2 regions of the Maritalea sp. YIW29 genome follow, and region 1 is predicted to be linked to the other one. Evidence: predicted binding sites of a transcription regulator. Region 1 holds the regulator's gene; the other holds the start of a gene.
What was found. The regulator PhoB, encoded in region 1, activates phosphate uptake and scavenging genes when phosphate is short. The targets are predictions, from matches to a motif close to TGTCATNNANCTGTCAT.

Region 1 (3,416 bases):
AGAATTTACCCAAGGACGCCCACCGCATTGCGCAAATTGTGTCGTTAAACGCATCCGCGGATGCGTCAAAACCCATCCAATTTTGGCAACTATTTTCGGTGTTGGGCCAAGACGCAATCGTAGACATTGTCACAAATTTTTATGAACGTGTGTTTGCGGATGAAGACTGGTTTACGTCTGTTTTTGCCCGCGTGGGTGGCATCAACCATCATGTCAACACCCAAGCTGCCATGTGGATCGATGTGATGGGCGGCGGCCCATATTATCATGGTGCGGAGTTTCGCCTAAATTTTCATCACACCCACAACGCCATGCAATTGATGAATGACAAAGGGGCTCAACGCTGGTCGCAGCTCATGCTGGACGCGCTAAATGGCTCAAGCGATCAAATGACCGATGACCCGCGCGTCAGGTTAAGCATCAACACGTTTCTTACTCACTTCATGACCAAATATGCTGAGGAATTCAAATTCTCAAATCAAAGCTTTTTCGGAGAGACAAACCCTGCCTTCAAGCGGAAGGTGAACTTCCTAAAAATGTCCCAAAGTGACGTGGAGGCGTTGACCGAGAACGAACTGAGAGAAGCCCTTCTAGACAACGGCGTCGATGTTTCAAACTATGTTGATAAAGACGCACTCGTCAGCAAAGCGCTTATGATCTAACTTAAAAATCATTTGCATAGATTGGTGGTTTTTCCTGCATGGACTTTGCTAGCTTTTAGTCAGTGTAAAGCCACCAATGTAGGTTTTGGGTTTGAATGATTGGTCGACCACGATTGTTTTAGGTACGCCAATAGTTGTTGGCCGCTGAAACTGTTTGGAAATTTGTAGCAACGACAAGAGACACCTGAGTAAGACTGTCAGCGCTATTTGCATAATCTGGGCGCATGCGATTTCGTGCGTCGTCGTCGGGTTGTGTTTTTTTGACTGCCATCCGTGACAGTTTGATCGCCAATTCATAACCTTCTTCGGGTGTATTCGTTTTTAGTGATGATAACCAGCTCACGTTTAGCTCCTCTTTCCATATTTATATCGCGCACGATATAAATAATACTTGAAAGTGATTGTCAAACGATAATATCGTACACGATGTAAATTACGATGAGCATTTTAGTGAACGAGCCAAAACGCCCAAAAGGCGCAAATGATATGTTTTGTCATGCGATTTATTCCACATGGCATGTCGTCAATCGGTCTTACAAGCAGCACCTTGCGCCCTTGGATCTGACCTACCCACAATATATTACGCTCGTTTTGCTTTGGGAAAAAGATGGTAGAATCGTGACTGATATAGCGTCAGCGCTCGCGATGGAAACCAGCACATTGACGCCACTTCTTAAACGGTTAGAAAAACGAGGATACATCAGCCGCATACGCAACAAGCAAGATGAACGACAAGTTGTCGTTTCGCTTACTAATGCCGGAAAGGAATTAAAAAGAAAAAGTGCCTCAATCACAAGCTGTATGATTGAGGACACCAAACTTTCAGAAGTGGAACTAGAGGGGCTAATCCAAGTATTGGGGAAACTTAAAGCTGGCCTTGGGCGATTCACTGCCAAATGACGCAACCTATTGGCAGATGGCGTTGCTATTTTCACCCTTGCCTGGTGACTTCGACTGAAGTGTTTAAGACCCGATGGCGTCAATTCCGAAGTCGGAACTAGAGATCGCGTTACCGGGTGGCACAAAGTCTAGCTACAAATATACGCTCTTCTAACTTGCTGCCAAAATCATTAATTGGTTTTGCTATAAAGCGACCGTGGAAACTAAAATTTATGCGGACGAAGCGAATTTCTCGTCGAAGGCATAGCCGGCACCGCGAACGGTGCGGATGGGGTCTTTTGACTTTCCGCGATTGATCGCTTTGCGCAAACGTCCAACATGTACGTCGACGGTACGCTCGTCGACATAGACATCGTGCCCCCAAACGCCATCTAGCAATTGCTCGCGGCTATAAACGCGTCCCGGGCTTTGCATTAGATATTCCAGAAGGCGGTATTCGGTGGGACCAAGGTGAACTTCTTTGCCCAATCGGCGCACACGGTGGGTTTCGCGGTCGAGTTCAATATCGCCAGACTTTAAACTGTTGGCCATTAGGGTTGGGTTGGCGCGGCGTAGGTGCGCTTTGACGCGGGCAACAAGTTCAGGCACGGAAAATGGCTTTACAACATAATCGTCGGCACCTGTTGCTAGGCCGCGAACCCGCTCTTCTTCTTCACCACGGGCCGTCATCATGATGATGGGCACACGTGATGTTTCTTCACGTGAGCGCCAACGTCGGCAAAGCTCAATGCCAGACAATCCGGGCAACATCCAATCCAAAAGGATTAAATCGGGTAACTCTTCTTGAAGTTGCAAAGTCGCCTCGTCGCCACTTTCAACGGCAGCTACGCGATAGCCTTCGGCTTCCAAATTATAGCGAAGCATAACAGCAAGATCAGCCTCGTCTTCGACAATCAAAATGAACGGAGCCATAACGGAAATTCCATTTAAGATAGAAGTGAATGTAAGGAAGATGGCAGCGATTTTAGGTTAGCTGCACCTTGCCCGATTCAACGTCGTAATAAAGGTTCTCGCCTGTTTTTAGATAATAGGCAGCCTCAGCAATGTTGGTCGCGTGGTCACCAGCTCGCTCCAAATTTTTGGCGCAGAATAGAAGGTGGGCGCAGTCGGTAATATTGCGCGGGTCTTCCATCATGTAGGTCAAAAATTCACGGAACAGCGAGACGTATAGTGCATCAACTTCATCGTCGCGGCGGCATACATCCAAAGCAATCTCGGCGTCACGTGTCGTAAAGCTATCGATTGAAAGTTTAATCTGGCTCAAAGTTAGATCTGACATATGCCGAATGCCGCTATAAAGCTGCTTGGAAATGCGTTGACTGTCGATATGTTTGACGCGTCGCGCTAGGTTTTTCGCAATGTCCCCAACACGCTCTAAATCAGTTGCAACGTGGATGGCAGATACGATATGGCGCAAATCAGCGGCCATGGGCTGGCGACGCGCGATCATTGAAACCGCCTTCTCGTCGATATAGCGTTGCATGTCATCAACGGCGCGGTCGCCCTTTGATGTTTGTTTCGCCAAGTCATGGTCGACCCGGATCAGCGCTTGGGTGGCGTCGGTAATCGCGACTTCCACCATGCCACCCATTTCTGAGATTGCACGGGTCAGTTCTGTTAGTTCTTCTTCGTAGGAAGATACAATATGTTCGTTCGATGCGTTGGCCATTTTGTTGCCCTTTCGCCGTTAAATTACCCGATCCGACCCGTAATATAATCTTGGGTTTTCTTATGATGCGGATTTGTAAAAATCTGCTCTGTCGGGCCTTCCTCGATCAATTTACCGAGGTGGAAAAATGCTGTTTTTTGACTGACCCGAGCTGCTTGCTGCATCGAGTGGGTCACAATTACGAT
Region 2 (3,416 bases), on a different contig from region 1:
CTTATGATGAGGATGTCATCGACAAATCTAGAATACTCGATGGTATTGTCTTCCATCATCTGTTTGTCGATGTCTTCTAAATACAGCTTTGCCAAAATGTTCGAGATGCTTAGTCCTTGTGGGATACCCAACGTATTTTGCGTGGCGTCACTTTTCCTCACGCCTGTCGGTGTCTTGATTGCATTTTCAACTAAATGGAGAAGTGCTTTGTGCCGTATCTTGCGGCGTAAAATGCGCATCAGAATTTTATGATCTATTGAGGGATAGTAATTCTGGATGTCTAGTCGCAAATAACAATAGCTGGATGGTGCGCTGGACGACGTTTTGTGAATGCGCTTGACGAATTCGTGTGGGGGCCTTGATACATGTTCAGGGTAAATCTTTGCGAGCACTTCTGATAGGAATTTAAGTACTAGCTTGTCTCTTACAGTGGGAACTGAAATCTGCCTAGGGAAGCTATCGGCACCCTTTGAAATTAGTTTCTCTTTGTATGACGTGAAATCGAAAGTAATGTTTTGAATTTTGCGCAAAGCAGTTTCAATTTCACTATCAAGCATAGTCTGAAACTGCGAGGTGGTAACACCGTCGCGGCCGACGCCACTGCGTTCATGTACATATTCCTCATACAGTTTTTGAAATGTGGGTTTAGTTAAATAGGACTGAAACCAATTCGCTGCTGACCTTTCATTTTTCTTCACTGAAATTCTACCAAATCCAAAACAGCGACCCGATGCTGCCTATCAGTATCAGTAGCGGAACCGACCACAACAAGAGAGAATTGAATAGATACCGGGCAAGCATAGGGAACGTCCATTTTAATGACTTCCCATGTGAGTCCGTAATTCCAGCTTTGCTGAAAAGCGTACGATCAAGAATTAGCTTCTCGTAATCTAAGCTAGAATGATTTGGATAGGCTGATAGAATTTCATGGTATTCTTTTTGAAGTTCATCCGCGCCAGCGCCGCTGTCACGAATACGATCTAGGCGCAGGTAGCATTCTCTTTGTAGGACAGCGCTCTGACCGAACCTGAACCCGAATACTATTACGGAGAAAACAAGAACAAGAATAGACAGAATTATTGTGTATTTTGTGACTGGAACGTTGGCTGGAAGTTGGTCCGCGAACACTGAAATTCCAACGACGATTGTTGATAGCAGCGTAAGCGAGATGTGGGTGACAGTATCAATCTGTCTAAGCCGCTTTTCGGCTGTAATACGTGATTTTGCTGTAATCCATACTCTGTCTTTTATTTCTTTAAGTGCTTCTTGATTTTCCAACTTTACCCCCAAAAAAGTGTGTGAGCGCAAAAGTTCAAGAGCATTAATTCCTCCGAAGAAGATAGCGGTACAGATTGTAATCGCTCAGGCAAAATGCCTGTGTCTATAAGTATAACCCAAACATGAGCTGATGGCGATGTCGCCATCCCGCTCACACACATTGATAGACTGCACAATCTAACGTAATATGTCGATAGTCATTTCTGCTTTGCATTGGTTGTTTTGCAATTCAAGGACTCCTGTGCCTCTTTCTCGCCATCAGATCCATTCACCCATTGCCAAGGTGTGCGTGGCTTATGTGCAGCCAGCGCTGGATAGTTCTTTTTGTCGCGTGCTGCTGTGCGTAGCTTTTCACGCGCTTCGCGTGGATCGATTTTCAGTTCTTCGCAGATTTGCTTGAGTGTGATGATTTCAGTCATGATCGTCTCCATGTTTTGACGATCAATTGATAAGACAGCCCATCTCGCCTTGTCAGGGACAAACTCCATTTGGATCGCTGGGAAAATAAGGCCTCAGGTTGTGCAATTGTTGCCTTTCAATCTCCATTTATCGTCGCAGGCCAATGGCAAATCCCAACCCAATCGCTATGTCGGCCAGCCCTGCACTTTATCCACTGTCATAAAACATTCACGCGTTCGTCAAGAATCTGCAACTCGGCGCGAATAGTTTCCGCCCCTGAACAAAGGGGGCATTATGCTGCGCATTACCAACGTCACGAAGAAGTTCCGTAACAAATCGGCTGTCGACAATGTCAGTTTCGAAATCAAGGAACCGGCTTTTATCGGCATCATCGGAAGGTCAGGTGCGGGCAAGTCGACATTGTTGCGCACGATCAACAGGCTTACTGATGTAACAGATGGCGAAATTCATTTTGACGGCAAGTGCGTTTCTAATTTGAAGCGAGCTGAGCGACGTCGCTGGCAATCTGAATGCGCGATGATCTTTCAGCAATTCAATCTGGTGCCGCGTATGGACGTTGTTTCAAACGTCCTGCACGGCACGTTGAATGAACGCTCGACTTTGGCGTCGGTTTTCAACCTTTATCCAACTCAAGATATTCATCGGGCCGTCGAGCTTTTGGATCGGTTGGGCATTGCTGAGCATGCGCCAAAACGTGCCGACGCACTTTCTGGCGGCCAGCAACAGCGCGTCGCCATTGCGCGGGCCTTAATGCAAGACCCTAAGATCATTTTGGCGGATGAACCAATTGCCAGCCTTGACCCCATGAATGCGCAAATTGTGATGGATGCTTTGCGTCGCATACATGAGGAAGATGGCCGCCTGGTTGTTGCCAACCTGCACACGCTCGACACTGCCCGTCGCTATTGCGATCGGGTTATCGGTATGCGTGATGGTGCTGTTGTTTTTGACGGCCCGCCATCGGAGCTGACGACTTACGCCGCACGCGAAATTTACGGTGCAGGCGAAGACTTTTCTGAGGAAGCAACCTCAACACAAATCGATGCGCTTGATCGCAGCGAAGAACTGGTCGCGGCAATTGCCTGACCAAAGACATGGAGCGTGGAGTCTGCCGCGTTCATAATGGAGAAAACAATGAAATCGACTTTTACTGCAGCCCTTCTGGCTCTATCTACACTGACGACCGGTGCTGTGGCATCTGATTCAATTAGCGAATTCCGCATTGGCATTCTTGGCGGTGAAAACGCTCAAGACCGCATGAACAGCTATAGCTGTTTGCAAGGATATGCCTCAGACGAACTTGGCGTACCTGTGAAATTGTTTGCGCCTGCTGACTATAATGGCGTGATCCAAGGTTTGCTTGGTGGCACATTGGATATGGCTTGGATGGGTGCATCATCTTACGCAGCTGTTTACTTGCAAGATTCTGATGCGGTTGAGCCGGTTTTGGTAAAGATCAATCTCGACGGATCTTACGGTTACCATTCCATTGGTTTCGCCCGCAAAGATGCTGGTGTGACAGAACTTGAAGACCTTAAAGGTAAGGTGTTCGGCTTTGGCGATCCTAACTCAACAAGCGGGTACTTGATTCCATCAATCGAAATTCCACAAGCTACGGGTTCTACAATGGAATCTGGAGCGTATTTCGGCGAAGTGAAATTCACCGGTGGCCACGAGCAGACAATCGTTGCTGTGTTTAACGGCGATATTGATGGTGG

Region 2: a site for PhoB is predicted at 1,893-1,909, ahead of phnC (phosphonate ABC transporter ATP-binding protein). Genes of this name have one in related genera too.

What each region holds. Positions count from the first base shown of each region.
Region 1 is NZ_JBXVVF010000003.1:51,838-55,253, reverse strand. It holds gene AC2D8L_RS15770 (globin domain-containing protein) at 1-662, shown strand, start outside; gene AC2D8L_RS15765 (hexameric tyrosine-coordinated heme protein) at 781-1,005, opposite strand; gene AC2D8L_RS15760 (MarR family winged helix-turn-helix transcriptional regulator) at 1,101-1,562, shown strand; gene phoB (phosphate regulon transcriptional regulator PhoB) at 1,773-2,474, opposite strand; gene phoU (phosphate signaling complex protein PhoU) at 2,527-3,231, opposite strand; gene pstB (phosphate ABC transporter ATP-binding protein PstB) at 3,255-3,416, opposite strand, start outside.
Region 2 is NZ_JBXVVF010000002.1:1,220,514-1,223,929, forward strand. It holds gene AC2D8L_RS15315 (reverse transcriptase domain-containing protein) at 1-698, opposite strand, end outside; gene AC2D8L_RS15320 (SLATT domain-containing protein) at 706-1,278, opposite strand; gene AC2D8L_RS15325 (hypothetical protein) at 1,476-1,697, opposite strand; gene phnC (phosphonate ABC transporter ATP-binding protein) at 1,972-2,784, shown strand; gene phnD (phosphonate ABC transporter substrate-binding protein) at 2,833-3,416, shown strand, end outside.